Regions from separate parts of the Planococcus sp. VCh962 genome, predicted to be linked through region 2. Evidence: a T-box and tRNA genes for the amino acid it is inferred to sense, from the RefSeq annotation. Region 2 holds a T-box; the other holds one or more tRNA genes.
What was found. A T-box is a leader RNA that pairs with one kind of tRNA and senses whether it is charged. The one in region 2 lies ahead of metG (methionine--tRNA ligase), so its partner is inferred to be a tRNA-Met.

Region 1: it encodes a tRNA-Met, which carries the amino acid that the T-box ahead of metG (methionine--tRNA ligase) is inferred to sense. The anticodon was not compared.

The regions. Positions count from the first base shown of each region.
Region 1 covers NZ_JBYLHS010000013.1:7,240-23,822, reverse strand. Annotated here, with positions in the region: gene mfd (transcription-repair coupling factor) at 1-1,342, shown strand, start outside; gene AC3AQ9_RS19550 (putative polysaccharide biosynthesis protein) at 1,370-2,965, shown strand; gene yabN (bifunctional methyltransferase/pyrophosphohydrolase YabN) at 2,968-4,431, shown strand; gene AC3AQ9_RS19540 (RNA-binding S4 domain-containing protein) at 4,435-4,725, shown strand; gene argF (ornithine carbamoyltransferase) at 4,790-5,740, opposite strand; gene carB (carbamoyl-phosphate synthase (glutamine-hydrolyzing) large subunit) at 5,737-8,832, opposite strand; gene AC3AQ9_RS19525 (carbamoyl phosphate synthase small subunit) at 8,825-9,895, opposite strand; gene AC3AQ9_RS19520 (FtsB family cell division protein) at 10,195-10,617, shown strand; gene AC3AQ9_RS19515 (S1 domain-containing RNA-binding protein) at 10,732-11,163, shown strand; gene AC3AQ9_RS19510 (DinB family protein) at 11,275-11,763, shown strand; tRNA gene AC3AQ9_RS19505 (tRNA-Met) at 11,792-11,865, opposite strand; gene tilS (tRNA lysidine(34) synthetase TilS) at 11,984-13,375, shown strand; gene hpt (hypoxanthine phosphoribosyltransferase) at 13,407-13,958, shown strand; gene ftsH (ATP-dependent zinc metalloprotease FtsH) at 14,079-16,088, shown strand; gene AC3AQ9_RS19485 (type III pantothenate kinase) at 16,267-16,583, shown strand, end outside.
Region 2 covers NZ_JBYLHS010000001.1:916,223-931,439, reverse strand. Annotated here, with positions in the region: gene AC3AQ9_RS04685 (alpha/beta fold hydrolase) at 21-1,004, shown strand; gene AC3AQ9_RS04680 (alpha/beta hydrolase) at 1,202-2,110, opposite strand; gene AC3AQ9_RS04675 (phytoene desaturase family protein) at 2,378-3,877, shown strand; gene AC3AQ9_RS04670 (phytoene desaturase family protein) at 4,031-5,548, shown strand; gene AC3AQ9_RS04665 (glycosyltransferase family 2 protein) at 5,585-6,760, shown strand; gene AC3AQ9_RS04660 (dihydrofolate reductase family protein) at 6,907-7,449, shown strand; gene AC3AQ9_RS04655 (hypothetical protein) at 7,500-7,751, opposite strand; gene AC3AQ9_RS04650 (hypothetical protein) at 8,227-8,601, shown strand; gene AC3AQ9_RS04645 (hypothetical protein) at 8,718-9,131, shown strand; gene AC3AQ9_RS04640 (DUF2087 domain-containing protein) at 9,370-9,663, shown strand; gene AC3AQ9_RS04635 (DUF3221 domain-containing protein) at 9,731-10,990, shown strand; gene AC3AQ9_RS04630 (S-layer homology domain-containing protein) at 11,165-12,232, opposite strand; T-box leader at 12,909-13,171, shown strand; gene metG (methionine--tRNA ligase) at 13,223-14,863, shown strand.

The sequences.
Region 1 (16,583 bases), on a different contig from region 2:
CGGGACACACCGGATTTTATCAAAAGACATGGCCTATAAAGATTTAGGCTTGCTGATCATAGATGAAGAACAGCGTTTTGGCGTTACCCATAAAGAGAAGATCAAACAAATGAAAACGAACGTCGATGTGCTGACGCTGACGGCTACACCAATTCCGCGGACGCTCCATATGTCGATGATCGGAGTCCGCGATTTGTCCGTTATCGAAACGCCGCCGGCAAACCGCTTCCCGGTTCAAAGCTATGTCATGGAATACAACGGAGCACTTGTCCGTGAGGCCATTGAGCGGGAGATGGCACGCGGCGGCCAAGTATTTTTCTTGTACAACCGAGTGGATGATATGACCCGCAAAGTGGAAGAAATCCAGGCATTAGTGCCGGAAGCCCGGGTCGGCTATGCACATGGCCAGATGTCGGAATCGGAACTGGAATCGGTGATACTTGGTTTCCTAGACGGCGATTACGACGTCTTAGTAACGACTACCATCATTGAAACCGGTATTGATATTCCGAATGTTAATACGCTTATCATTCACAACGCAGACCGGATGGGCTTGTCACAGCTTTATCAATTGCGTGGCCGCGTCGGCCGCTCAAGCCGTGTGGCATATGCTTATTTCATGTATCAGCGGGATAAGGTGCTGACAGATGTGGCAGAGAAACGTTTGATGGCCATCAAGGAATTTACTGAACTTGGTTCGGGCTTTAAAATCGCTATGCGTGATTTATCAATCCGTGGGGCGGGCAATCTGCTCGGTTCGCAGCAGCATGGCTTTATCGATTCGGTCGGTTTTGATTTGTATTCTCAAATGCTTGAACAGGCCATTGAAGAACGCCGCACGGGCATCAAGAAAGAAGAAATTCCGGAAGTGGAGATTTCGCTTGATATCGATGCCTATATCCCGGACAGTTATATTGGCGACGGTTACCAGAAAATCCAGATGTACAAACGCGTCAAAGGCATTGAAGAAGTTGAGGAAGTTGCCGAACTGCAAGACGAACTGATCGACCGCTTTGGCGATATGCCGATTGAAACAGACCGCCTGCTGCGCATTGCCCGCATGAAAATCTGGGCGCGCCAGACCGGCGTCGAAACGATCAAACAAAACGGCAAGCTGATTTCGATCCGTTTGTCAGAAGACGGCACAGCTGCCGTTAACGGCGGCAAGCTGGTGGAAGAATCAGCAGCTTACGGGCGTGCAGTCGGATTCAGCATGTCGGGCCAGCAATTGGTCATGACCATTGACGAAAACAAATCCGGCAAGCAGCATCCGTTTGATGTGCTGGAAGGCATGATGAAACTGATTCCGGAATCACTCCGCGAAGAAAAAACGGTCAGTTAATTTTGAAGAGGGAATGAGTGAAGCCCGTTGAACAATGAAGGAACGATGAAGACATTCATGAAAGGCGCAGTCCTTTTAACAATGGCGGGCTTGATTGTTAAATTGCTCAGTGCCGTCTATCGGGTGCCTTATCAAAATTTGGTGGGGGACCAGGGATTCTATATTTATCAGCAAGTTTATCCGTTTATCGGCATTTTCAGTACGTGGACATCGTATGGCTTTGCCGTTGCGGTTTCTAAACTGATGGCCGATTCTGAGGAAAAGGACCACGGCTCCATTTTGCGGATTGCTTTTGGTTTTATTGCCGTGGTTTCCACATTGTTCTTCCTGGTTCTATTTTTGGGCGCGGATTTGCTAGCCGGATGGATGGGAGACGGCCAGTTGAGCAGATTATTGCAAGTCGGAGCTTTTGCAGTGCTCTTGATGCCGCCGCTTGCGGTGTTAAAAGGGTTTTTCCAATCGAATAACGAAATGGCGCCGGTCGCTTATTCCCAAATAACCGAGCAGGGAATCCGGGTAACGGTCATTTTGCTCGGTACTTGGATTGTGATCTCAAGCGGTTTTTCCCTGTATGCAGCAGGACAGATGGCAATGTTTGGCGCTGTTGCCGGTGAAATAGCGGGGGTTATTCTGCTAATTGCCTTTTTCCGCAGACGCCTATTCAAATTCAATTCGCCTTCTAAGCTAAGAGCGTGGCCGGTCATTAAAAACATGACGGCCATTTCACTCAGCATCAGCATGAGTTCCTTGATCTTGCTGTTTTTTCAGCTGGCTGATTCCTTTACCATTTTCCGGCTATTGACGGAAAGCGGAATAGACCGGACTTTGGCGATGGAGCAAAAAGGCGTTTATGACCGTGGCCAGCCGCTTGTCCAATTCGGCATCCTGATTGCCACATCGCTCGCTTTGACGATTGTTCCACTTGTTGCCCATATGTCGAAAAAAGAAAGCGGCCGTTCAGCACAAATGTATGCCGGACTCGCTTTCCGGATTTCGTTTCTGTTTGCTTTTGCAGCGGCTGCCGGTCTGACATTCGTTATGCCCTATGTGAACGAAATGCTGTTTCAGACGCGGGATGAATCGTTGACGCTGATTGTTTTCAGTTGGCAGATTGTCTGGATGTCGCTGCTTTTGATTATGACTGCGATGCTGCATGGTTTAGGGAAAGTCAAAGTGCCAGCGTTGCTTTTAACCGGTGGTTTGCTCATCAAAATACTTGGAAACTGGTTGCTGGTACCGATTTGGGATGTGACGGGAGCAGCAGTGGCAGGAAACTTGGGATTGGCCTTTATTGTCATCGGACTGCTTCAGTACTTTAAAAATGTATGGCCGATCCGTTTTGCTCCGATCCGTTACTATGGCTGGATCGCCGTTTCCACTGCTGCAATGGGCATTGTCGTTGTCGGCTGGGCTCTTTTTTCAGATATCGTGCTGTTTGATGGCGTCACCAGCCGAGTTTCCGCTTTGCTGATTTCATTGACTGCCGTGCCACTCGGGGCTGCCGTCTTTCTATTGTTAATTGCAAAGAGCCGGATTATCACGGAGAAAGAGTGGTATATTATCCCGTTCGGAAGAAAATTGGCCAGCCTCCAATTAAGAATCAGACAACAGAAAAGAGGGTAAAGATGAATACCATACATGTAATCGGGCTGGGCGCAGGAGATCTAGATCAATTGCCGCTCGGCGTTTATAAAAAACTGAAACAAGCCGCTAATTTGTATGTGCGTACCAAAGATCATCCAGTGCTAAAAGAACTGGCAGCAGAAGGCGTGGAATTTACGTCTTTTGATGCGGTTTACGAAAAACACGATACGTTTGCACCGGTATATGCGGAAATTGCCGATACCTTGGTAGCACTGGCAAAAGAACAATCTGTCATTTACGCTGTGCCGGGACATCCGCTTGTTGCAGAGCAGACGGTACAAAATTTGATCCAGGCTGAGAATGCCGGAATGTGCCAGTTGTCGATTGAAGGCGGACATAGTTTTCTGGATGCTTTGTTCGGTGCGCTGCGCATCGATCCGATCGAAGGCTTTCAGCTTCTTGACGGAACGGAAATGAAAAGCGACCACGTCAACATGACCCAGCATATTTTGATCGCCCAAGTATATGATTCATTCAGCGCTTCCGAAGTAAAGCTGACGCTGATGGAAAAATACCCGGAAGATTATCCGGTGACGATTGTCACTGCAGCCGGTTCTGCGAACGAAGTCGTACGCACCGTTCCGCTTTATGAGCTCGACCGTGCAGCGGAAGTGAATAACTTAACGACGGTTTATGTGCCGCCGGCAAAAGACCAAATGACCCGCTTGAAGGAATGGCAGACGTTCCGCAGCATCGTGGCACAGCTGAGAAGCCCTGAAGGCTGTCCATGGGACCGTGAGCAGACACATGAGTCGCTGCGCCCTTATTTACTGGAAGAAGCTCATGAGCTTCTTCAGGCGATTGAAGAGCAGGATGACGCAGCCATTGCCGAAGAGCTTGGTGATGTGTTGCTGCAAGTGTTCCTCCATGCCCAGATTGGCCAGGACAATGGTTATTTCCAGCTCGAGGATGTCCTGTCTGCCGTGAGTTCAAAAATGATCCGCCGCCATCCGCATGTATTCGGAGATGTGGAAGTGGATAATGCCGATGAAGTGGTGGCAAACTGGCAAGCCATCAAAGCGCAGGAAAAACCAGCAGCTGGGTCAATCTTAGATGAGCAGGAACGCTTCAGTTCTTCGTTGATTACATCTTATAATTACCAGAAAAAAGCTGCGAAGGTCGGTTTTAGCTGGTCGGATGCAGACGGGGCATGGGAGAAATTCCAAGAGGAGTTGCAGGAGTTTCAAGCGGAATTGGCGAAAGGTTCTACAGACCGCCAGCTGGATGAACTCGGCGATTTGCTGTTCACTTTAGTGAATATTGCCCGGTTCTATGAATTGTCGCCGGAACAAGCAATGGTGCATGCCAACCGCAAATTCCAGCAGCGCTTCCGACACGTTGAAAAACGCGTGAAGGAAGGAACCGGCAATTTCAGTGATTATTCGCTTGAACAGCTCGACCAATTTTGGAATGAAGCCAAAGAAATGGCAAGAAAGGAAGACTGACTTATGCGACTTGATAAATTTTTGAAAGTATCACGATTGATCAAACGCCGTACGCTGGCAAAAGAAGTAGCTGACCAAGGCCGCATTACCGTGAATGGCGGCAAAGCAAAAGCCAGTTCCGTCTTAAAAGAAAACGATGAACTGCAGATTCGTTTTGGCCAAAAAGTGGTAACGGTACGGGTAGAACAATTAAAAGAAAATGCAAAAAAAGAAGAAACCGCCAATATGTATACCATCTTGAAAGAAGAGAAGCTGGATAAAGTGGAACCTGAATTCATCGATGACGAAGCGTGAGCGTTGAGAAAAACAAAAAGCTGTTCCGGAGTCTATGTTCCGGAACAGCTTTTTCTGTATGGATTTAATTAGCCATAAGTGCAACAAGCAAGGCTTTCTGTGCATGCAAGCGGTTTTCAGCTTCCTGGAAGACTACGGAATGAGGGCCTTCTAATATGCTGGTTGTCACTTCTTCTTCTCGATGTGCCGGCAAGCAATGCATAAAGATGTAATTTTCGTTCGCATGCGCTGCAAGTGCATCGTTCACTTGGAAGCCTTTAAAATGTTCCATGCGTTCAAGTGCTTCAGCTTCCTGCCCCATGCTGGCCCATACATCCGTGTAGATGATGTCACAGTCTTTTACAGCTTCAACAGGATCTGTCGTTACGTGAATGTTGGCGCCGGTATGGTAGGCAATTTCCTGGGCCAGTGCCACCATTTCAGCTTTCGGTGCATATTTGACAGGAGCAGCAATGGAGATATCCATACCCACTTTGGCAGCTCCGATCATCAGCGAGTTAGCCATATTATTGGCATCACCGATATAGGCCATTTTTTTGCCGGCAACTGTTCCGAAATGTTCCTGGACTGTAAGTAAATCGGCAAGCACTTGGCAAGGATGGAAATCATCGGTCAGGCCATTAATGACAGGAATGCTGCTATTGTCCGCCAGTTCTGTGACAGTCGCTTGATGGAATGTGCGGATCATGATGCCGTCGAGATAACCGGATAAAACCTTTGCTGTATCGGCGATGCTTTCCCCCCGGCCCATTTGAATATCACGTGTGCTCAGATGCATCGCGTGCCCGCCGAGCTGAAGCATGCCCGCTTCAAAAGAAACGCGTGTGCGGGTCGAAGATTTTTCAAAAATCATGCCAAGCACTTTACCTTCCAATAAAGGAAGGTATTTATTTTCCGGTTTTTTCAACTCTGCCGCCAAAGACAGCAGATCCAGAATTTCCGAGGGACTGTAATCTTTTAAAGATAAAAGATGTTTTTGAACAAGCTGCGGCGCTGATGGTAAAGCTATTGTCATTTAACAAGCACTCCTTTCGTTGATCCATGAATGGCCTTGACATGTTCTTGAAAAGCGGCAATGGTTTCGTGGCGAGTCCATACATGAAGCCGGTGGATAGCCGCTTGTGCTGCTTGAATAGCATCCGGGTCCGGTGTCAGATCGATATAAGCTTTTTTATGATCAGTTTTTAACCATTGTTCAAAAGGCAGGGAGGCTTCCGTGCAGAACGTGAAACCATGCTGTTTCCAAAATGCCTGGTCAATCAGCGGCAGCGAAAGCTCTGTTGTAAAGATGGTGCCTCCGCCGTGCAAAGCGGCCAGTTGTTGGGATGCGCCGTCCAAAGCTTTCTGCATGGCGATGGCGGAATCCGGGCTTTGGCCAATCACTTCTCCAGTCGACATCATTTCAGGGGACAGGACAGGTGATAAGCCAGGCAATTTGATATGAGAGAACACAGGCGCTTTGACTGTATAATCCGGCTGGCCATTATACTGCTCTTTGATTCCCAGCTCATTGAATGGTACGCCGAGCATCAATGCGGTAGCCAGCTGGACAAGCGGGACGTCTGTTGCTTTCGAACTGATCGGCACGGTGCGGGATGCCCGTGGATTAATCTCCATTACAAACAATTGATCTTGCTCATAAACGAATTGGATATTAAATAAACCGGTGTAATCCATATTGCGGGCGATATGCTTGGCGGTGTCAGTCAGTTTCTCCAGTGCATCAGCCGTCAAAGAGACCGGAGGCGTAATGGAAATGCTGTCGCCTGAATGGACGCCCGTACCTTCGATATGTTCAAAAATAGCAGACACCCAGACATTTTCACCGTCCGTTAAAATATCTGCTTCCACTTCTTTGCCGGTAACGAAATGATCTACCAGCACGGGGAAAGCCATTTTGGTATGATCCAGCCAGTGCTGCAAATCCTGTTCATTATGCAGCACCGTCATCCCTTTGCCGCCAATTACATAAGAAGGGCGAATGAGTATAGGATAGCCCAGCAGCTCTGCATAATGCGGAACTTCTTCCAATTTTGCTGCTGTATAACTTGGAATAGTCGGAAGCCCGACCGACTCCAAAAACGAATAAAAGCGGTCTCGGTCTTCCATTTGATCCAGCAATTCCACCGTTGAGCCAAGAATGGTAATGCCTGCATCTTCCAGCTGGGCCGCCACATTCAACGAAGTCTGGCCGCCGAATTGAACGATCACTTGTGTAATGCCTTCATAATCCAGCACATTCAAAATATCTTCCGCTGTCAACGGTTCGAAATACAGGGCATCCGCAATTTCATAATCGGTACTGACGGTTTCAGGATTATTATTGATCATCACCGCTTCATAGCCGAACTTTTGCAATGCCAGCACGCTATGGACGCAGCAATAATCAAATTCAATCCCTTGGCCGATACGGATAGGGCCGGAGCCGATTACTGCCACTTTTTTAGAATTGAGCGCGCGTCCATCAGAAGATCCCTTCCAAGTGGAATATAAATAATTCGTTTGTGAACGGAATTCTGCTGCACAGGTATCAATCACGCGATAAGCGGGAAGCAAGCCCCAGCTTTTCCGCTGTCCCCATACTTCAGAAACTGGAATCGACCAAAGATCAGCCAGTTGCTGATCACTAAAGCCAAGCGTTTTGGCGATTAGCAAGCGTTCATGGGTCAGGTCGTTCCATGACAATAAACGCAGTTTATGCCATTCATCCACAATACGTTTCAGCACGAACAGGAAATAGGGAGCAATGGCGGTCATACTGTGCAGCTCTTCAATGCTTTTGCTGCGGATCAATAATTCGAATAACACAAACAGCCGGCGGTCGTCTGCTTCAATGGCCAGTTTTTCCAATTGGGCTTGCGGCATGTCGGAAAGAACAGGCAAGCGGAATCCGTCAAACGGGATATCCAAGGAACGGATGGCTTTTTGAAAAGCCGCTTCCATGCTGCGTTCAATCGCCATCACTTCTCCGGTCGCTTTCATTTGCGTTCCAAGCTTGCGGTTCGCTTGGTGGAACTGGTCAAACGGCCAGCGCGGGATTTTGACCACAACATAATCCAAAGCAGGTTCGAAACTTGCGAAGGTGGTGCCAGTCACGGGATTTTTCAATTCATCGAGCGTATAGCCGATGGCCAGCTTTGCCGCGATTTTAGCAATCGGATATCCGGTTGCTTTAGAAGCGAGCGCTGAAGAACGGCTGACCCGCGGGTTTACTTCAATCAAATAATAAGCTGACGTTTCCGGATGAAGAGCAAATTGTACATTACACGCTCCAACAATCCCTAACGCATCGATAATGTTAATTGATGCGGTGCGCAGCATATGGTATTCTCTGTCGTTCATCGTTTGGCTTGGAGCCACTACGATGGAGTCGCCTGTATGGACACCAACCGGGTCCATATTCTCCATATTGCAGACAGTGATGCACGTGCCGTTCGCATCCCGCATCACTTCATATTCAATTTCCTTATAACCGGCAATGCTTTTTTCGACCAGGCATTGGTTAATCGGGCTAGCGCTGAGCCCTTGCGTGACAAGCGACAAATAGGTTGCTTCGTCTTGGGCAATGCCGCCTCCGAAACCTCCCAATGTATAAGCGGGGCGGACAATCAATGGATACCCTGCGTGTGCGGCAAATGCCAACGCACTGTCAGTCGAATAGATAATATCGCTGTCCGGAACAGGCTCGCCAAGTTCATTCATCAATGCCCGGAATTGTTCGCGGTCTTCTGCTTGTTTGATCGATTTAATATTGGTGCCAAGAAGCGATACCTTGTATTCCGCTAAAATTCCTGAATCAGAAAGGGCCATTGCCAAATTTAAGCCGGTTTGGCCGCCGACTGTGGCCAGCAAACCGTCTGGGCGCTCTTTTTCAATAATGGCCGCAACGCTTTCCACAGTGAGCGGTTCAAAATAAACTTTGTCTGAAACGGTTTTATCCGTCATGATCGTAGCGGGATTGTTATTGACCAAAACAACGTGGATGCCTTCTTCTTTTAAAGCAAGGCAAGCTTGTGTGCCGGAATAATCAAATTCAGCTGCTTGGCCGATAACAATGGCGCCTGAGCCAATGACCAGCACTTTTTTTATGTCCTGCTTTTTAGGCATGAATTTTCACCTTCTTTTTCTGTTGGGTTGTTAAGAGAAACTGATTGAACAATTCTAAGTGCTCGGCAGGCCCTGGAGCTGCCTCTGGATGAAACTGGACTGTCATGATGGGAAGTGAGGGATGCACGAGCCCTTCAATGCTGCCATCATTGACATTTTTATAAAGAATGGAGAGCGGCGTTTCTTCAATGCTCGTATCTTCTACCACATAACTGTGGTTCTGCGAACTCATGGTGACCTTTTTTGTTTTCAAATTGACGACTGGATGATTGGCGCCTCGGTGTCCGTAAGCAAGTTTTGTCGTCTTCGCCCCAAAAGCGGAAGCCAGTACTTGGTGGCCAAGGCAAATGCCGAATGTCGGGTACCGTTCTGCCCAATCGCGGTATGTAGGAAACTGAAGTGAAAGTGCTGCAGGATCACCAGGTCCGTTCGAGAACAGCAAGCCATCTAGTTGAAGAGCATCCAATTTTTCGGTCGATGCCGTATGCGGAATAATGCTCACTTTGCAATTCCGTTTCAGCAGCTCGGCCAAAATAGAAGATTTATAGTGAAAATCAATCAAGCCGATATGGATGTCACCCTCGCCTAATACCGATATTTCTTTCTCCGGTATTTCAGTAGAGAAGAAATTGGTTTTCACCGGGTTCCAGAAAGCAGGGGAAGAAAGACTGGGGCCGATAAAAGACTGCATCGTCCCGAATTCGCGAACTGTCTGGATGACGGACCGTGTATCGACACCACTTAAAATAGGGATTCCGTTATCTTTCGCAAAATCCGCCAAGGTCATCGCATCTTTTTCGACAGGCCCATCGTATAATTCCGCCACTACAATGCCGGCCGCTTGGATTTTTTCTGACTGAATATGATCTGAATGAATGCCATATTGGCCAATCAATGGGTACGAGAATACAATAATCTGCCCTTTGTAAGAAGGATCTGTCAGTACTTCTTCATAGCCAGTCATTCCGGTGAAAAATACAATTTCGCCTTGAACGCCAGTTATGCCACCGTGCCATTTCCCTTTAAATGATTCTCCACTCGAAAGTGACAACAATCCTGCCATAATTTCACACTCCATTCATTTATGCGTTCTTAATGTATATTTATTAATGAGTCAAAATAAAAAGTTTGAATAAAACTAATGAAATGTAGATTTTTTAAATAGTAACTCATATTATAAACTGCATAAAAATTAAGTCAATAGTATTTTTATTAATTTTGGTAACTGCAGCTAAACAGTTTTAAACGGCAAGAAGCCAAAAGAATGTAAATTGCGGCGATTCTTATTGGATTTAGGGTTTTCTTACCAGCAAGTTTTCATGTATAATGACAACAAAGTATGCCAAAGGGGGGAAACAGGTCATGAATTCGAAGAGAGAAAAACAGGTGGACAATAGCGAAGTCACTTCAATTCGCAATGACTATGTCCGCTCGGTGGAACTGCAAGAAAAGCGCCACCAGGCACACAAGGTTCGTTTGTTCAGAAGGCTGGCTGTCTTTGGACTTCTTGTGGTCATGGCGAGCATCTGGATTGGCACCACCATTTATGCACAAACACAAAGCATTTCAGAAAAAGAACAAAGGCGCGAAGAAGCATTGGCTGAACTTCAGACAGTGGAAAAAGAACAAGCGCAGCTGCAAGAGCAAATTCTGTTGTTGAATGACGATGAATATATTGGGAAACTGGCACGCAAAGAATACTTCTTGTCTGAAGAAGGCGAGATTATTTTCACAGTTCCGGAAGATAATGAAAAAAATGAAGAAAACAGTGAGGAAAAAGAGTAGTCAGTTGACACTCTTTTTTTGATGGTTATAATAAAAAGTGGGAAGAGTCCCGCTATTATAAGCACATGGCCCAAATTGGAGTCATCTTAATTTTTAAGGAGGAGCATTTTTTTTATGTCGATTGAAGTAGGCAGCAAGTTAGAAGGTAAAGTTACAGGTATTACAAATTTCGGAGCGTTTGTTCAGCTTCCAACTGGTGCAACTGGCCTCGTGCATATTAGTGAAGTCGCCGACAACTATGTCAAAGACATTAACGATCATCTTAAAGTAGGCGAAATGGTTGAAGTGAAAGTGATGAATGTAGAAGCTGACGGTAAAATCGGCCTTTCCATCCGTAAAGCGAAACCTCAGCCGGAAGGCGCACCCCAGCGTCCAGATCGTCCGCAGCGTCCACGCCCAAGCAATAACCGTTCATTTGAACGCGCGCCTAAAGAAAATTTTGAAACGAAAATGGCGAAATTCCTGAAGGAAAGTGAAGAAAACATTACTTCATTGAAACGTGCAACAGAATCGAAGCGCGGTGGCCGCGGCGCAAGAAGAGGATAACTTGCTAGCTGTTTTAATAGCATAGGAAAATGCTTCAGCACAGCTTAACAATTTAAATTAGAACGCTTCTCACTTGGGAAGCGTTTTTTTTATAAAAATGTTAAGGAAGTGATGACCATTAAAAAAGAACAGGTATTAAGAGCGTATAAGGACTATGAAATTTATTTAGCTTCTTTGAACACGGCAGTAAAAAGCGATGCAGAAGCGCATACTCCGATATCAGAAGGGAAATGGTCGATTGCCCAAATCATCATGCATCTCGGGGAATGGGATCGTTTCATTCGTGAAAAGCGGTTGCCGCAAATGGCGGAAGGTGCTAAGGTCGATTCTTTTTCTGATGTGGACGCATTCAATGCGGCAGCAGTGGAACCGGTAGCTCAAATGACATTTCCTGAAGTATTGGCGCATGCACAAAGAGAACGGGCTCTTTTAAGACAGGCAATTGAAGAAATGGATGAAGTGCAGTGGAATGCCACTTTCTCAGTCGGTGGCCAGGAGAAAAAGGCGGCTTCTTATTTTGAAGGAATGCTAGAACACGATGCTCATCACCGCAGGCAAATCGATGGATTTTTGCATAAAAAAAGCAGCATCCTTAAATAAGGATGCTGCTTTTAATCACTATTGAGAATGGCGGCAGAGGGGATCGAACCCCCGACCTTACGGGTATGAACCGTACGCTCTAGCCAGCTGAGCTACGCCGCCCTGTTCAAACGAACATTTTAAATCATACTATTGAACCGATAAAGTGTCAATTATAATTTGAAAATAATTTTCAATAAAGCATATAATAAGTGCAAGAAGAGCTGAACGAGGTGTGCAAATGAAGACGTTTTACAAGAAAATGATGGAGCATATCAAAAAGCATCGTTTGCTTGTAGCAGGGGACCGGGTGCTTATTGGATGTTCTGGAGGAGTCGATTCGCTGGTTTTGCTGCATTTCCTCAAAACCAATGAAACTCATTTAGGCATTTCAGTGCATGGGGTCCATGTCAACCACATGCTGCGTGGGGAAGAATCACGCCAAGACCGTTTATTTACAGAAGAAATTTGCCGGCAATGGCAAATTCCATGCTATAGCCAGGATATACCCATCCCGGAAATCTTAAAAGCAAAGGGCGGCAATAAGCAACAAGTATGCCGGGAACAGCGATATGCTTTTTTTGAGGAAATGCTGTTGCGGACTGAAGCTGGCAAATTTGCTACGGCCCATCATGCAGATGACCAACTGGAGACCATTTTAATGTCCGGTATAAGAGGGACACTGCAGTTCGGAAGTTTCGGTATCCCGGTACGCCGTCCGTTCGGAAATGGTGAATTGATTCGTCCGTTGCTTGCGGTTACACGCGAAGAAATTGAGCAATACGCCAAGGAAAACCGGATTGTGCATAGAGAAGATTCCAGTAATGCAGAAAAAGTTTATACAAGAAACCGGATTCGCCACACCATCGTGCCATTATTGAAAATGGAAAATAACACGATTTCAGAGCAGTTTACCGAATTAGCTGAAACAATGCAGCAAGATCAGCAATTTTTATTGGAATTGGCCGAAGAAAAATTGAAACAGGTCGCCCATTTTGAGGAAAACGGCATCCGTTTATCAGCTAAAAGTTTCAGCCGAGAAGCACTTGCTTTACAAAAAAGAATGGTTCTAATACTATTAAACTATCTATATAATAAAGGGCAAGTGGAAATCACAAGGCAGTTGGTCGAACAAGTGCAAGAAGTGATGCAATGTTCAGCCGGTACTGTTTTTTTACATTTGCCGCAAAATTGTATGATGGTTCGCCAATACGATTCTGTTCTTTTTAGCAGGAACCCGATTGGTGAAGCCGCTGTAAAAAAAGTTTCGATCGTTTCAGATGAATGGTCAATGGAAATGAACGGTTTTCGATACAAAGCAGTCCCTTTATCTCAAGCCAAACTCGAAGAAAGCGGTACATTTTGGTATTTTTCTGCACCTGAAAAGATAAAGATGCTGGTAAGAAACCGCAAGCCGGGTGATCGCATCCAGCTTGCGGGTATGGAACGTTCAAAAAAAGTGGCGCGTTTGATGATTGATGAAAAAGTACCTGTCCCTTTAAGGAGGGATTGGCCGGTCATTGCAACAGAGAACGATGAAGTTTTGTTTCTTCCTGGTTTGCGTCCGTCAAATTTCTTCAGCCGTGTGAAGCGCGATGAAGATAATTGGGTATTGATAGAACAGAAAGTTTAGATCGCAAAAAGAGGATTATAGGAGGTCCACCATGCTACAGAAAGACATTGAAGAAATATTAATCTCAGAAGAACGCCTGCAAGAGAAAGCGCGGGAACTAGGAGCAATACTGACCCGTGATTATCAGGACAAATACCCGTTGGCAATTGGGGTATTAAAAGGCGCTATGCCATTTATGGGAGATTTGATGAAGCGCATGGATAGCTATGTTGAAATGGACTTTATGGATGTTTCAAGCTATGGCAATGCGACAGTTTCTTCAGGAGAAGTAAAAATTATCAAAGACTTGAATGCAAGCGTGGAAGGCCGCGATCTTCTTATTATCGAAGATATTATTGACAGTGGATTGACACTTAGTTATTTAGTGGATCTGTTTAAATACCGTAAAGCAAATTCAATTAAAATCGTTACACTTTTAGACAAGCCCTCTGGCCGGAAAGTGGATTTGAAAGCGGATTATATTGGATTTGAAGTTCCGGATGCATTTGTTGTCGGATATGGCTTGGATTATGCAGAAAAATACCGTAACTTGCCTTATATTGGAATTTTGAAACCGTCGGTGTATAGCGAGGATCAAGAATAGTCAACAGAAGTTCACAAACCGTTAATTCAGTAGGGAAGCTGAGACCTTTTCGTTGTATGCTGAAATGTTCCTATGTTAGTATTTAGTATAGTTTTGGGAAACTTTGTGAGGAGGCTTGGAATGAATCGAATATTTCGATACACCATATTTTATTTACTGATTTTCCTTGTGATTATCGGGATTTTGGGAACGTTCAATAACAGCGCCCAACCGACTGAAAATATAGGATATGACGAATTTTTGGGGGCATTGGAAGATGGGACCGTTACTGATGTAACCATCCAGCCAGATGCCAATGTTTATGAAGTGACAGGCAAGCTCTCAGGCTATGATGAAGGCGAGTCATTTGTTACAAATATTCCAATGGAAAATGAAGCGTTGATTACACGGATTGATGAAGTTGCGACAAACCAAGATGTCAACGTGGATTACTTGAAAGCTCCGCAAACAAGCGGCTGGGTTTCTTTCTTCACGGGGATCATTCCATTCATCATTATCTTCATTCTCTTCTTCTTCTTACTTAACCAATCACAAGGCGGCGGTGGCGGCCGGGTGATGAACTTCGGGAAAAGTAAAGCGAAGCTGTATGACGATCAAAAACACAAAGTCCGCTTCAACGACGTTGCTGGAGCAGACGAAGAGAAACAAGAACTTGTGGAAGTTGTTGATTTCTTAAAAGACCCGCGCAGATTTGCAGATATCGGTGCACGCATTCCAAAAGGTATTTTGCTTGTTGGGCCTCCGGGTACTGGTAAAACTTTGCTGGCGCGCGCAGTTGCCGGTGAAGCAGGCGTTCCGTTCTTCTCGATCAGTGGTTCGGACTTCGTTGAGATGTTTGTCGGAGTCGGGGCTTCCCGAGTTCGTGACCTTTTCGAAAATGCTAAGAAAAATTCTCCTTGTATCATTTTCATCGATGAAATTGATGCAGTTGGACGTCAGCGTGGAGCTGGACTTGGCGGCGGTCACGATGAGCGTGAACAGACATTGAACCAATTGCTAGTTGAAATGGATGGTTTCGGTGCTAACGAAGGCGTCATCATCATCGCAGCAACAAACCGTCCGGATATTCTGGATCCTGCCCTTCTACGTCCTGGCCGTTTTGACCGTCAGATTACAGTTGGCCGCCCGGATGTCAAAGGACGCGAAGAAGTATTAAAAGTGCATGCGCGCAACAAACCGCTTGATCCAACAGTGGACATGAAAGCAATTGCTCAGCGCACACCTGGATTCTCAGGTGCAGATTTGGAAAACTTATTAAACGAAGCAGCACTGGTTGCAGCTCGTCGCAGTAAACTCAAAATCGACATGGCCGATATCGATGAAGCAACAGACCGGGTAATTGCAGGTCCTGCGAAAAAGAATCGTGTCATCTCGAAAAAAGAACGCAATATCGTGGCATTCCACGAAGCGGGTCATACCGTTGTCGGTTTGATGCTGGATGATGCGGAAACTGTGCATAAAGTAACAATTGTTCCGCGTGGACAAGCTGGCGGTTATGCGGTAATGCTTCCGAAAGAAGACCGTTACTTTATGACGAAGCCAGAATTGCTGGATAAAATCTCAGGCTTGCTTGGCGGACGCGTATCGGAAGATATCATTTTCGGCGAAGTATCAACTGGTGCCCATAATGACTTCCAGCGTGCAACAGCAATTGCCCGCAGCATGGTTACAGAATACGGCATGAGTGATAAGATTGGACCGATTCAGTTTGGTCAGGCACAAGGCGGAAACGTCTTCCTGGGCCGCGACTTCAATTCGGAACAAAACTACTCAGATGCTATTGCGTTTGAAATCGACCAAGAAATTCAACGCATTATCAAAGAGCAGTATATCCGTACAAAAGAAATTTTGACTAAAAACAAAGATCTTCTTAATTTGATCGCAACTACATTGCTTGAAGTTGAAACATTGGATGCTGGCCAAATTCTTCACTTGAAAGAGCATGGTACACTTCCTGAGCGTTCATATGAGGCATTAAATGGCGATTTCGAAAAAGAAGGCGTTGATTTGAAGAAAGACGTCACACCAGATGTGACAGGTGCACCAAACGATCCTTCAGCAGGTGATTTGCCGAAAGAAGGCACCACTTCTGGACGTGCTTCAGGCCCGATCCAAGAGGAACATAAATAAATAATTTAAAAGCTTGGTTGTCCGTTTCCTTTGGGGAATGGGCAACTTTTTTTATTATCCCGCCTATTTTGCCTGACTCTCGAAGTGCATAAGCTAAAAGTGGGCATTCCGTTTTTCTTATTTCTTTGGATATATGGTATGATATTTTGGAAAAACCTGAATAAGTGAGGGGCCTATCATGATTTTAGTAATGGACGTTGGAAACACCAATATTGTTTTGGGTGTTTACGGCCAAGATCAACTTTTATATCATTGGCGGCTGGAAACAGATCGTCATAAAACCGAAGATGAATTTGGTATGCAGGTCAAAGCACTTTTAAATGATGCCGAATTAACCTTCGCTTCGATTGACGGCATTATCATGTCATCTGTTGTTCCGCCCATCATGTTTGCGTTAGAACGGATGTGCCAAAAATACTTACAAGTAAAACCATTGATTGTAGGGCCAGGGATTAAAACTGGGTTGAACATTAAATATGAAAATCCTCGCGAAGT
Region 2 (15,217 bases):
CATAGAAAGCAGGGAAAACGATGAAAACTGAAAAGATAAGCAGATCTTGGAAAGTTTTAAGGAATGTTCTTTTAGCTATGGCAGCAGTCTTTGTTCTTTGGGCCCTTACCAGTAATGTTTCGACTGCATATGAACAAAAAAAGTATCCGGCAATCGGTCAATTAGTTGAAGTAGATGGCAACAAGATGCATATCTATACAAAGGGCAAAGGGGACAATACGATCGTTTTATTAAGTGGATTAGGAACTGCGGCACCGGTATTGGATTTTGAACCTCTAATAAACGAAATGTCGAAGAAGAATAAGGTGGTAGTGGTAGAGTTATTTGGCTATGGCTGGAGTGATATGACTGAAAAGGAACGAACAGTGGAAAATATAGTGGAAGAAATAAGAATAGCATTACAAAAAGCAAATATAGAAGGTCCGTATATACTTATGCCGCATTCCATTTCCGGGATTTACAGCATGTATTACGCCAATAAATATCCAGAAGAGATTGAAGCGGTTATAGGAATCGATCCAACATTGCCTAAGCAATTTGATTATCGTGGTGATTCTGCCCCTACACTTCCCAAATTGATAGGTTTTGCAGTACCAACTGGAATTACAAGAATGGTATCTTCTTTGAATCCGGATATTTTTCTTCCTGAAGCTAAAGAAACTGCTTATTCGGAAGAAAAGTTAAAAATGCTAAAAAAATTATTTGCTTGGAACGGCTACAATGAAAATGTAATCAACGAAACAAATGAAATTCAGCAGAATGTTGATAAAATGATTGATATGAAGTTCCCGTCTGATTTACCTGTCATGATTTTTACCCCGGAAGAAAATAAAGTAATCGATGAAGATGGAAAATCAAAGGAGATTTATTATCAAGCTCAGTTAAGTCACGGATCATCAAACAAGCTTGTCACTTTAGAAGGAGGGCATTACATGCATTGGACGCAATATAAGGAAATGAGCAAATATGTTAATGAATTCATGGAAACACATATAAATGAATAATGTAAACTGCCTTGGACCATCGAGTCATGATGGAATTGAAAGAAAAATGATTGTAGAAAGCACATCTTTTCTCTATTTTCTTCTATGAAATAGCCGTCCTCAAAAGAATCAATGATTCTGAGAACGGCTATTTTTTAATTTAACAAATGAGAGAAGCAGCAGTAATTGACTCGTCAATATGGAAAGCCGACTGATAATTAACGAAGTGTATTTTTGTTTTGATCCTGATATGAAGCAATCGCTTCCTTGATTTTTTCCGCTACCAGCTTCCAAGCTTTCACAGCCTCAGATTTTGGTCCTAAATGTGTAAATGCATGAGAGACGCCTTCGAAAATCTCATCATGGACTTGTATCCCGGCAGCTTTTAATTTCCCGGCATAGATTTCGGCTTCCGGCCTGAATGCGTCATGCTCGGCAATGAGAATAAGGGCAGGGGCTAAGCCATTTCCGATATCAGCACAGACAGGCGAGGCCAGCGGATGGGAAGCTTGTGCTGGATCCGGCAAATAACATTTATTCAAAAAATTAGCGACTTGAGGGTACCGGGCACGCAGCCATTTCGGTTCGGGTTTAGCCGCGTGCGGCGTGACGAAATCCAGCATCGGGCAAGACAATACTTGAAGAAGAGGCTGCACGTCTGAACGTTCTTCAAGATAAAGACAGAGGGCTGCTGCGATATTTGCACCTGAACTTTGCCCTCCCACCAGGATCTGGTTCGGGTCGATATTCAACTCGTCACCTCTGTTCTTCAACCATTGAAGAATCTCATAACTCTGTTCAATCGGTTTCGGAAACGGGTACTCCGGAGCTTTTGCAATACCAATATTAAGGATTACGCAGCCTGTCTGGTTCGCCAGGAAGCGGCAGTATGGATCATCCAGCTCTTTGTCATTCATAATGAATGCTCCGCCGTGGAAATTGATGTAAACAGGAAGTTTTTCCTGTACGGCACCTAAAGGATAATAGAAAGACAGGTAAGTGGGCTGAACCTTTGTATCCACCAGGAAATCTTTTTTCATTTTAACCGGTTGCGGAGAAATCGTAGGATTTTTATATGACGGATCAGGAAGGAGCCGCAGCATCTTTGCGCCAATAGTAGTTAACATAAGGACCTCCCTTTTTTTCAACCATTTTATCCATAGGAGCGGTTATTAGTCAATTGCCGCAACTCTCAGCTGTCATAAGAGTTCTGCTGCTGCATTCTTTATTTGAGACAGCCTACAGTTGCCGAAGCCGGTAATGTGTTTGTTTTATTGGCACGAAGAATTTCCATGCAGGTGTTGAAGCGGGATGATGAGGGTATTAGAGGAAAAGATGAAAATCGATGCTGCAGCTTAAAATTGTATTTAAACTTCGGGAAGGTGCTGGTTCCATTGACTGAAAATAAAAAAATTTTAATTATCGGGGGAGGGCTTGGCGGCATCTCCGCCGCCATTTCCCTTGCACAGCGCGGCTATAAAGTTTCGTTATTTGAAAAAAATAACCACATCGGTGGAAAACTGAACCGGCTTGAACAAGATGGTTTCGGCTTTGACCTTGGGCCGTCCATCCTGACGATGCCGAAAATTTTCGCGAAATTATTTGCGGACAGCGGAAAACGGATGGAAGACTACGTGCCGATTGTCCGGCTGGATCATCAATGGCGTTCTTTTTTTCCGAATGGAAACGTTATTGACTTATATGAGGACTTGAAAGAAATGGAAGAGAAGAATCCGTCATTGAACAAACGGGATATGCGTGAGTATGCAAATCTCCTGCAATACTCCAATAAGCTGTACGATATGACCGAAAAAGGCTACTTCAATCAGGGGCTGGACAGCGCGAAAGAGCTTGGGAAGTACCACGGAGCGTTTGAATCCCTCAAAGGTTTCGATCTTTTTTCGACCGTACATAGTGCCATTGACAAACGGATCAGCAATAAGCAATTGAAGGATATGCTTTCCTATTTCACTAAATATGTCGGCTCTTCCCCTTACGATGCGCCAGCCGTTCTGAATATGATGATCTACATGCAGCATGACCAAGGCGTCTGGTACGTGCCCGGCGGGATGAACCGGCTTGCGGACGCGTTGGTGCAGCTGGCTGAAGAAATTGGCGTCAATATTTATACGGGGGTGGGGGTCGCCCACCTGTACAAAGAGAAAGGCAAGATCACCGGCGCCCTGTTGGAAGACGGGGCAAAAGTGGCGGCGGATTATTACATCTCCAATATGGAAGTTATTCCGTTTTATGAGCAACTGCTGGATGAAAAGAAACATTACGTTAAAAAGCTGAAGAAGAAATTTGAACCAGCCAGTTCCGGGCTCGTGATGCATCTGGGCATCAAAAAAAGCTACCCACAGCTCCGCCATCATAATTTCTTTTTTGCGGAAGATATGAAGAAACAGATGCATACCATCTTCCATGAACACAAGCTGCCGGATGATCCCGTCATTTATTTGGTGAATGTGAATAAAACTGATCCATCCCAGGCGCCGCCCGGACATGAAAATATAAAAGTGCTTCCGCACATTCCGTATATCCAGGATAAACCTTTCACCCAGCAGGAGTATGAGCGCTTTGCAGAGAAAGTTTTGATCAAATTGGAACGAATGGGCCTGGACGGCTTGCGGGAAAACATCGTGACGCAGGATATCTGGACGCCTGAGGATATCCAAAAGGTTTACGGCTCCGACCGCGGAGCGATTTACGGAACGCTGTCGGACCGCAGCGTAAACAAAGGATTCAAGCACACGAAACAAAGCGACCGCTACGACAATCTGTATTTTGTCGGCGGAACTGTGAACCCGGGCGGCGGCATGCCGATGGTCACCTTGAGTGGCCAGCAGGTCGGAAGAAAGATTGTTGAACGTGATATGCGCCAAGGCAAATGATGATCGAATTCCGTGCAAAGCATGAAGTCTTTATACGGCAAGCTGGGCAATGCTTGCATTCGCGGTTTTATTCAAGTTGCCGCTCATCATTGCCTTGCGCTCTAATTGAGGTCGCATCAACACCATCATATCCATTGAAAGGAGGGATGAAGCGTGAAAAAGAAGGTAATTGTCATCGGTGCAGGAGTGGCGGGACTGGCAAGCGCCATCAGACTTCAGAATGCCGGATACCAGGTAGCTTTATACGAAAAAGAATCTACTCCCGGCGGAAAAATGAACCGCATTGAAATGGATGGCTATAAATTCGATTTGGGACCGAGTATTGTCATGATGCCGGAAGTTTATCAGGAACTATTTGAACTGTGCGGACGCAACCCCGATGATTATATCCCGATGGAAAAATTGGATCCGATGTACAGAGCTTATTTCAGTGATAGGCCTACTGAGCCTATTGATATGTCCTCTGACCTTCCACGGCTGACAAAAACTCTTGATTCGATCAGTCCATCGGATACAGGCGGATTCCTTCAGTATTTACAAGAAGCGCATAAACTTTTTGCGTATGCACGGTACGATATTTTGCAGAGGCCATTCCGCAGACACCGCGACTTTTATAACCAAGCCATAACGAAGCGGAGTTCGAAAATACGGGTGCTGGACACAGCCGATCAATTTATCGGCCGCTACATCAAGAACGAACGATTAAAGCAGATTATCAGTTTTCAAACGCTTTACATAGGCATTTCCCCATATAAAAGTCCATCGTTTTATACCATGATCCCGATGCTCCAGTTTTTATATGGCGTCTGGTTTATCAAAGGCGGCATGTATACGATGGCGTCCTCGATGGAAAAACTCTTCAAAGAACTGGGAGGCGAAATCTTTTATAATCAGGCTGTGCAGGAAATCTGCATTGACAATAAAAAAGCCACCGGCATCCTTGTGGAAGGAAAGAAGATTTCTGCTGACTTTGTGATGTGCAACGCAGACTTCCCATACGCCATGAAAACGCTGATCAAAGAACCGGCGGCCAAAGGAAAGTTCACCGATAAAAAAATCGACAATATGAAATACACTTGTTCGTGTTTTTTATTGTATTTGGGCATGGATAGAAAATACACGGAAGTCGAACATGTTCATAATTTCATTTTCAATGAAAAACTGGACAAAAATTTGAAAGATATTTTCTCAGGGGAAAAACTGACGGATGCCTCTTTCTATGTTTATATCGCTTCGAAAATGGATCCAACCCTGGCACCTGCTGGAAAAGACGGCTTGTATATCTTGATGCCGGTCTCAAACCTTGCGGCATCCCTTTACGATTGGAACGACGAAACCGTCGCGTATTATCGAGGGTACATTTTAGGCGCGTTGAAAAAAATTCCGGGATTTGAGCACGTCGAGGATGAAATTGTTGCGGAAACGTGCATAACGCCACTGGATTTCGAGACGAAATTCAATGCCTATAAAGGTGCCGCTTTTGGTCTGCAGCCGACCTTGTCCCAAAGCAATCACCTGCGGCCGCAAAGCAAGGCCACGCATTGTTCGAATTTGTATTTTACCGGAAGCAGTACGCATCCGGGAGCAGGGGTTCCGATCGTCCTGTTATCCGCGAAGATTGCCGCGCAGGAATTGATCGATGACGATCTAGGTGCCATTGCTCACAGTTAAAAGGCGAAAACCAAATTCGGCTAAGGAGGTGTTCAGTTGGAAACTTCAAACATTATCAATCTTGCAATCGGCTTTGTCGCAGTTGGTGTTGGCTTTATGATGTTCAAGTCATTGCCAACGCCTAAACGAAGTGACCAGTCAATAGCGCGGCCTGAGCCGCTTAACCGTTCCTCATCAAGGCCGGATAGGCGTGAACAGCCAGATGAATTGCCGTTCCTGTCCATCGTTATTCCTGCCAGAAATGAAAGCAACCGGATTACGCCGTTATTGGAATCTTTAAATAGCCAAAATCACCGATCTTTTGAAATATTGGTTGTGGATGATGATTCATCGGATAATACGGCTGAAGTCGCGGAAGCTTTAGGCGCAACGGTTCTCCAGAAGAAGGAGGAACGGCAGGGGGCAGGGAAGTCGGCGGCCTGCTGGTACGGTGCAAATCAGGCAAATGGGGAGTGGCTCTTATTCTTGGATGCGGATACCCATTTCACGGACGCTGACGGCATCCGGAAATTACTTCTTTCCTATAAAGAAAAAGATGCAAAGGGCATTCTGGCTTTGCAGCCGTTCCATACTGTCCACCGGCTGTATGAAAACCTCTCTGCCGTATTCAACATAATCGTGGTTGTCGGGATGAATGGTTTTACCGTTTGGGGAGACCGGTTTAAGACGGCCGGTTCGTTCGGTCCGTGCATATTATGCAATAAAGAAGATTATTTTTTAACAGGCGGCCATAAAAAAATCGAAGGCGCCCTTATGGATGACTTGGCGCTGGGTGAGGCGTTTCTCGAAAAAAACCTTCCCGTCCACTGCCTCGGCGGCAAAGGGATCCTCTCGTCCAGGATGTATCCGGAAGGTCTCAAAAGCCTGATCGAAGGCTGGTGCAAAAGTTTCGCCATCGGTTCAAAATCCACCCATCCGCTTGTTATGGGGATGACCATCATTTGGATTGCCGGCAGTTTCACCAGTGCGATTGCCTTGTTCTCCGCCATTGCATCAGCAGACGCTTCTGCAATCTTGATCAGCGGTCTTTTATATACAATTTATGCGTTTCAAACCGGGTTGTTCGCGCGCAGATGCGGGGACTTCCCACGCTCTATTTTCTTGTTCTATCCCGTTCTGTTTTTATTCTTCACTGGCATTTATCTGTACTCCTTGTTTCGGGTGAATGTCCTGCATACGGTAACTTGGAAAGGGCGGAAGATAGATGTTTGAGTAAACGGATTCGTTATTGAAATGTAGCATAGAGCTCGAATATTAACTTGCAGCCCGGATCTGTTCTATGGGCTGCTTTTATTTCATAAAACAAGAATTCTGGAAAAGTCATTCGATAAATCAATGGAGAAAAGGGAGGGAGCAATGTGGCAAAAGTCTGTTTTGGGATGGTTGTGTCACTAGATGGATTTGTCAATGACCGGGACGGGGGGATGAACAAGCTTTATGCCAGTTTTGAGCCGAACGAGGAAATCAATGCCGTCATGGCAAGGACCGGAGCAGTTGTCTTGGGGCGCCGTACTTTTGATTTGGCAGAAGCGGATTCTTATGCCGCCGACTACGAGTTTCAAGTGCCGATTTTCGTGGTGACCCATCATCCGCCGGCTAGGCATCCGAAAGAAAATGAACAGTTGACGTTCACTTTTGTCACCGATGGCGTTGAAAACGCCATCCAGCAAGCAAAGGAGGCAGCACAGGAAAAAGACGTCCTGGTTTTCGGGGTGGATGTTTTCCGGCAAGCGCTCAAAGCTGGCTTAGTTGAGGAATTGCAGATTGCAATCGCCCCGGTCATTCTCGGAAAAGGGCTGCGGCTGTTTGAGCATTTGGATGATCTCGAAATCGTTTTGGAGAAACTTCATTCCATTGAAACCAATCAGCAAGTGGAAATTTGGTATAAAGTGCTCCGATGAATACAAAAGAGAAGAAGTTGCAAGACTCGGGCTTCTTCTTTTTATTTTTCTTACTCCTTTACGCCGTTCTTCTTTCGCCATGTAGCTCCAAGCAAACTGAGGATGGCGATGGAAATAACGATGACTGGTAGAAGGATTAGTAATATCTTCCATAATGGTGTCTGTTCGGGAAAAGCCATCCCGATGAATGCTCCAAAGAATGAATAAAAAATGATAATAAAAGGGTCTGCTTTTTTCGATATGATTGGTTTTGCCAAATCAACTTTAAACTTCTGCAAAATCCCCTTCTTCTTTTGAGTCATTTTCCTAACCCCTCTTCTTGTTAGAATGCAATTTAATTTGGTCGGTGGAGAAAATAGAGAATCATTGAAAGGAACTGGTATTCTTCTCCTTTAATACGTATATTTAGTTAAGAAGATTCATGATTCGAGTAATTGAAGAAATTCTTTTTGACTTTGAGAGGCGGCTAGCATTCATATTCTATTCGGATTTTCCGGAAGTGATGTTCATTAGCGATGGCAGCGGATCAGTGAAAGGTTCTTCCGTTTTGTTTACCTTGAACCGAAAGGGAGAATGAACAATCATTCGTTTAGCAGCAAGCCTGCTCATTATGATTTTATGTAAAAAAGATAAGCAATAAGTTCAGTCCGCTTTACATATGTAAGTGAGATAACAAAAATGCCGTTAAGTTACTTTCCAATTATTTATTGGAAAATGAATCGATTGCTGATAATAATCGTATACTATTTAGAAAAACAAATTGAAGGAGGAGCAAAGATGAAGTTTCAGAAATACTCACTGTTTTTCGCTTCAATTATATTCATGGCTTCCTGTTCCAATGAATCAACTGCATCTACCGGCTCACGATATCCAGCCACCGAGATAGTGGAAGAAGAACCGGTGGTTGTGGGGCATGTTGTCGAAGTATTAGAAGAGAAACAAATAATTGTTGTGGTTGAAGGGATCACAAAGCAAGAAGCGCTAAAAATTGACGTTCAAACTTATGAATCAAGTATGGCTTCTTTTGCGTCTAATGCCACCAGGTTTGAAGGGGCATTTAAAAAAGGCGATAAGGTAGCCGTATGGAAGTTTGAAGAAGGACCGGAGACTGCTGGTGAAGTTGCAAAGAGGATAATTCTTTTGGAAAAGTAAGGAGAGATTATCCTCCTTCAATGGAAACTTGAATGTAGCATCTATGCAGTGAAGTTAAATTTGGAGACGAAAAGAGCTCGTTCAGTTTGTTGCTTGTACAAAGGAGGATACGTACTGTGAAAATCTTGAAAAAAACCTTAATTCTTTTTCTGCTTTTATTTATCAGTGGTTGTGGTTCCAGTCCCAGCTTTGGAAATCTTGAAAGAGCAATAATACAAACTTTTGATGAAAATGGGCAGGAGATCGCTGAACATGTCATAAGCAACGAGGAAGAATTAAAAGGACTTTATGGTTTAGTAGAAGCAGTAGATTGGACGGACAGTAGTGGGCCAGTAACAAGCAAGAAGATGGCCATTACTTTCTTTCACAATATATACAATGGCGAGCCTGAAAGATTAGTCAGATACGATATTTTGTTAAACGAAGCAGGCCAGTATTCTATACTGTCACAGGAAGAGGGAAACCAAGGGAGCCGGGGAGATTTAAATGATGCCAATTCTTCTTTCCTTCAAAATCTTCTTAAAGACTAGTTTCAATTTAAATGCCTAAATCAGATTTATATTCTTTTCAGCAAGAGGAATATTTAGCGGTTTGAAGTGAAATGAAAATAAGTGATTTGGAAATAAGCTATATTCCCAACCTTCATTTTAATTGGATTGAAATTTAATTTTATATTATATAGAAGGCAGGAAAGGGTGCTGGAAAAGCAACCAGGAAAATCAATGGAATCATTTACGAACACATGGCCTATTACGGAGGGGGAAGTGAATGAATGAGAAATATGAAATTCCAATTGAAGAAAGAGATAAAATATTGGCTAATTACTTTAAAGGTAATTTTAATAATTTGATTGAAGTATTTCCTAGCAAGGAAAAAAAGAAGATAGTGATTTTAGAGTATATCGTGACACGATTTGAACAAAATCGAATGTATTCAGAAGCGGAAGTGAACGATATTCTCAAGAAAATCTACCATGATTATGTATCTATTCGCCGTTATTTGATTGAGTTCGGTTTTTTTGAGCGCAGCAAAGACGGCTCTTCGTATTGGATAAAAGAATAAAGGGGCATTTGGGCAATAAACGGCCATCACATTGGCTGGGAAAGAAATAAAATAGGAGGCCACAAGGATGAAAAAGATTTTCGTATTGCCCGGTATGCTGCTTTTATTAGCTGCATGCGGAACAGACAAAGAACCGCAAGCTGCTAAAGATCCAATTGAGGAGGCCGCGGCAAGTGAACAGGATAAATCAGTTGCGAGCGGAGAAGGAGATGTAAAGAAGGTGAGCGGCCGTGAAATTCTCGTAACACTTAAACAGACCGCAGAACCGGTAAAGCGGAACGAATCGGCTGGAGCTGTGAAGGAATCGAAAGAGTTTAAAGAAGGATATTTTGGAGAACCCACGGAAAAACTTGCGGAAGACATGGCGGTTCAGCAAATTGAGGCGGAAGCGGTATTTAAAACGGTTGAGGAAGTGTATGGCGGACAAGCGGAACTTGAGAAAGCCGGCATCATATTTCTTGAAAACCAGACGTCTGGCGCAGATCAAGCCGGCATCTGGCTGGGCATCAAGAATCCCGATGAACGAGTCCAAGAACTTGCGGCAATCTTGCAGAAGCAAGTCGATGCCGGTGAAGTTCTGGCAGAACCGATCTACATTTATAAAAGTGCCCATACTCGGGCTGAACTGAATGATCTTATGTATCAGGCAGGAAAGAAAGTGAAACCAATGGCAGCGGCCCATCCGAATCCCGACTCCATCTCTTATTCTATCTCTGCGGATACAATAACGGGGGCTATCGAAATTGGGCATAACTTTCTGACAGAAAGTCAGGTTGAGGAACTGAAAAATGCATTTCCGGACCGGGAAATCATCATCGAACAGGAAGGTGTGATGGTGCCGGAACCAGGGGAGACAACTGTTAAGTATCCTGAGCCTGCCATAACAACAGAGCCTTCGAATGAAGGAAATTACATTATCAGCTTAGAAGAGGACCGTTTCCTCGCGGTGGAAGCAGCTTCGAAAGACTTCAGTGAGAATGGAGGACAGGAAGAATTTTATTCAGCCATACATTTCAATTTCAATGCTGCTAGAGAGCTGCTGGAAATTGGCCAGCGAGTCAAAATTGAGGCAGCCGGACCGATTCTAGAATCCTATCCGGGACAAGGACGGGCCGTGTTAGTTGAAGTACTTCCGACGTATCAGCCGGAATCAGCCGATTTGTCGGAAGCAGAAGTGGTGAAACGGGCACTGGAAGGCATTGAGCCGATAGAGTTTGGCGTTCCGGCCATCCGGTCCGTCACTTTCAATGCCGAAGAAGATAATTGGACTGTCGTAATCAAATCAGGGGATCAGGAAACTAAAAAAACGATAGCAGATAAAAACTAGCATAATACGCCTCCTATCCATCATGGATCTTTTTAATTGATTTGAAATTTCTCTTGGATTGATTCTTCTAATAAATAGGAATGAGGAATACAGCATAGTAATCGCTAGTTCAAAACAAATGATAATTGAAAAAGGAGAGAAGGGGCTGATTAAAGCGCATCTTCTCTCCCTTTTTCAATCCACGTTAATTAATTCGAAAATCGTTCCGTATTTATTCACGGTTTTGATCTTTCCGAACCCTTCAACAAAATATTCTTTATAACCGAATTCCACCGTTACCTCGACTGCATTGGTGAATGTGCGGTAAGGCGTTTTCACTGTTACGCCGACAGCTGTGATTTTATGCGACTCTTCAAAGACATTATCTATACTATAAGTTGTACCGACTTTAATCGGATAGGCGATAATCGGTGGATCGAAAACGTCAGCTACCGGATGCGCAAGAATTAAATTTTTTCTGGTCTCCACTTCACCGTACAGATAAGTTTCATTTATTTTCGGTATATGGCGTGCCCAGCTATAGCCAATCGGTTCAGAAGCAGCACTGTTAGAATATTTGAAAGTATGCGTTTCGATTCCGTGAGTTGCTGTATTATACGTATAAGTCTTTGTCTTGTCTTTCATATACGAATTGGGAATTCGCGCGTCATTCTTGAACTCCGGTTCTAGTCCGCGGGCCAGGAAAGCAGCGAATTGCCCCCGCGTCACATGGTTATTTGGCAGGAATGTATTGTTCGCATAGCCAATCGTAATGTTGATTGACAAAATTTCTGAAATCGCTTCGTACGCTTTCATGTTTGGCGACACATCCGTAAAGTCCGCCGTCACTGAAAACGGTGTCGGGAATACCCGTGATAAAATGATGGCCATATCACCACGCGTAATCGGATCATATGGGCGGAATGTGCCGTCTGGATAACCGTTTATAAAACCGGCTTTCTGAGCTTCAACAATGTATCCGCTCGCTTTCTGGCCCTTCGTCACATCTGAAAATGTGGAATCTCGCTGCGTACCGTCCAGATTCTGCATGCGCCCAATCATGATTGCCGCTTCTCCGCGTGTCACGATCTTCTCAGGACGGACTGTGTCATCCGGGTATCCGGTTAAAATATCTTGGTCCATCAAATATGTAATTTCATCGTAAAAACCGTGCCTCTCAGTTAAATCTGTTGCAGCAATTGCGGGAGAACCTAACCCCCCTGCAAACAATACCAGTACAATTCCCATCATCAACTTTTTCAATACACCACTCCTCCAAATAAGATAATTAAACTCTTTCCTGATATACCCAATTATATTACAAAGAAACACATTAATGTAACAATTGTAATTAATTTAAAAATTTAGAATAAATTATATGGTATTATAATGGAAATTTAATATTATATTGAATAATTCTTAGCTATTATTGGAGGACTGATTTCAATGGAGGATTCTTTAAAAACTGCCTTAGAATTGCGCCGGGGTCATGCCGCAGCATGAACGGAAATATACAGGTGACTAGAACCTGAATAGACCCTATTTCGAGCTCAATGGCTCTATCCGTGCTTTTTATTCGAATTTCAACTCTATTCAGCAGAAAATTCCAGTTAGGACAGCCTATATTGTTGATGCACTGGGGCTATTGTTGAGAGGAGTAGGATCGGTTTGGAGCAGGAATTGCCTATACAAAAAAGATGAATCTGGTAATTAAAGTGACAACTTCGAAGCCTAAACCTGCAACACTTCCAGCGATTCCATCCCCAGTAATCGTGCCGACTATTCTAGCTGCAAGGAAGTTTTCTTTTAAGAGATTTGATATATCCACTAGGATAAGTAAAAAGAGCCGCCATATGACTCTGCAGTACAAGCGACCTTTTTAAAAAATTTCTAGTTATTGTAAAAGATTGGAGCACGAGATATACTATTCAAAACAAATAATTAAGCGTTGAAGAGAAAAGTAGATTGAATGCGTTTTTCCAAGAGAGCTTCGGTAGTTGAAAAGAAGCAAAAATGCCCAATCGAAAAATGGTCTCGGAGCTTCGTTTTGAACGTTCCATTCTGGAATCAGTAGAATGCGACAAGAGTTGGTACTTGTTATCAAAACCACAGTATAAAAGCAGCGGCTTTGTACTTGTTGAGGCTGTTAATGTAAATTAGCGGTGAATTAAAGTGGAACCACGAGTAAACCTCGTCTTTATCGATTACGGATAAAGACGGGGTTTTTTATATTTTTATAAAGGAGTGGAAAGTATGAGCGTACTTATTGGTGGAGCATGGCCGTATGCAAATGGGTCATTGCATTTGGGACATATCGCAGCATTGCTGCCAGGGGATATACTGGCAAGGTATTACCGGTTAAAAGGCGAGAACGTTTTATATGTCTCAGGCAGCGACTGCAACGGGACGCCGATTGCCATTCGGGCCAATCAAGAAGGAAAGACCATAAAAGAGGTAGCAGACCATTATCACCAAGAATTTTCAAATGATTTTTCCCGGCTCGGATTCACCTATGATATCTACACAAGGACAGATGGTTTTTTTCATCATCAAACGGTCCAAAAAATATTTTTAACTTTGATGGATAATGGCCATATCTATAAAAAGGAAATTGATCAGATGTATTGTGAATACGACCAGCAATTTCTTCCAGATCGATATGTAGAAGGAATTTGCCCAGTCTGTTCACACACTTCCCGTGGAGACCAATGTGACAACTGTTCCACGATTTTGGATCCGTTGGATTTATTGGAGCCGAAATGTAAAATCTGCGGGAATGTCCCGACCGTGAAAAAGACGGAACACTTCTATTTCGCGTTAAGTGCTTTTCAGGAAGAACTTGCGGCTTACGTCAGAGAAGCAAAAAAGAAGAATGCCTGGCGCGAAAATGCAATCCATTTATCCGAACGTTATTTGAAAGAAGGGCTGCTGGACCGGGCCGTATCAAGGGATTTGCCGAATGGCGTGCCCTTGCCGGTAAAAGGCTATGAGGATAAAAAGGTCTATGTCTGGATAGAAGCTGTTTCGGGTTATTATTCAGCCAGCCGGCAATGGGCAGAAGAAAAACAGCAGGATGATCAGGAGTATTGGCAGGAAGAAACTATTGCTTACTACGTACACGGCAAAGACAACATCCCTTTTCATTCCATTATCTGGCCAGCTATTTTAAAAGGGATCGGGGTTGAAGGGCTGCCGACTCACATTGTGTCCAATGAATACTTAACGCTTGAAAAGCGAAAAATATCGACGAGTAAAAACTGGGCGGTTTGGGTCCCGGATATTCTGGAGAGGTATGATCCGGATTCGATCCGTTATTTCCTGTCGATCAATGCACCGGAAAACCGGGATACGGATTTTTCCTGGAGGGAATTCATTTATAGCCATAACAGTGAACTGTTAGGTGCATATGGGAATTTTATCAACCGCACCCTCAAATTTATTGAAAAAAGCTATGAAGGAAGGATCCCGAAAGCGGAAATAGAACCGGATTTAAAACGTAGAATTGAAGGGCTATATGAGAGCGTGGGCCAAAAAATAGAGGATGCTCATTTTAAACAAGGAATTGAAGAAGTTTTCTCCTTTATCCGATATGCCAATAAATACTTTGATGAAAAAGAACCTTGGAAGGAATTAAAGCAAAATCGAGCTTCTTGCGACCAAACGATTGCCAATTGCGTGCTGATTATCACCAATGTCATTCAATTATTGAACCCGTTTTTGCCGTTTTCAACTGAAAAAGTAAAAGGAATATTAGAAATCGAGAAGTTGACTTGGGAGTATACAACTTGCGAAGCAGAAGAAATATCGAATATCAAGCCCTTGTTTGAAAGATATGATGTGAAAAGAATTGAAGAAGAGCTAGACAAGCTAATTCGTCACTCCAAATCAAGTTAAGAGGTATTTCACTTAATGCTGCAAACGAATAAAAGTCGAAGAACACTAATGAAGAAAAAAGCAGCTGCAACCTAGGTGATACTAGCAACTTAAATATACTGGCTCGACCGCATGAGAGGGGAAAGCCCTTGCAGAGCTTGAATTCGGAACAACGAATAATCTTCCAGTGCCAGAAGGAAAATGATCGGGTCCATTCAAGGATAGGGCTGGAGTAGAATGGAAATTGAGCAATGAAAAATAGTAATGTAAATTCTTTCAAGCAATGTTTTAAAATTAAGGTAAAAGTAAAAAAAATCAAAAATTAGTTGACTTTTAAATTAATCTTATTGTATGATAATTCCCAATGGTTCGATT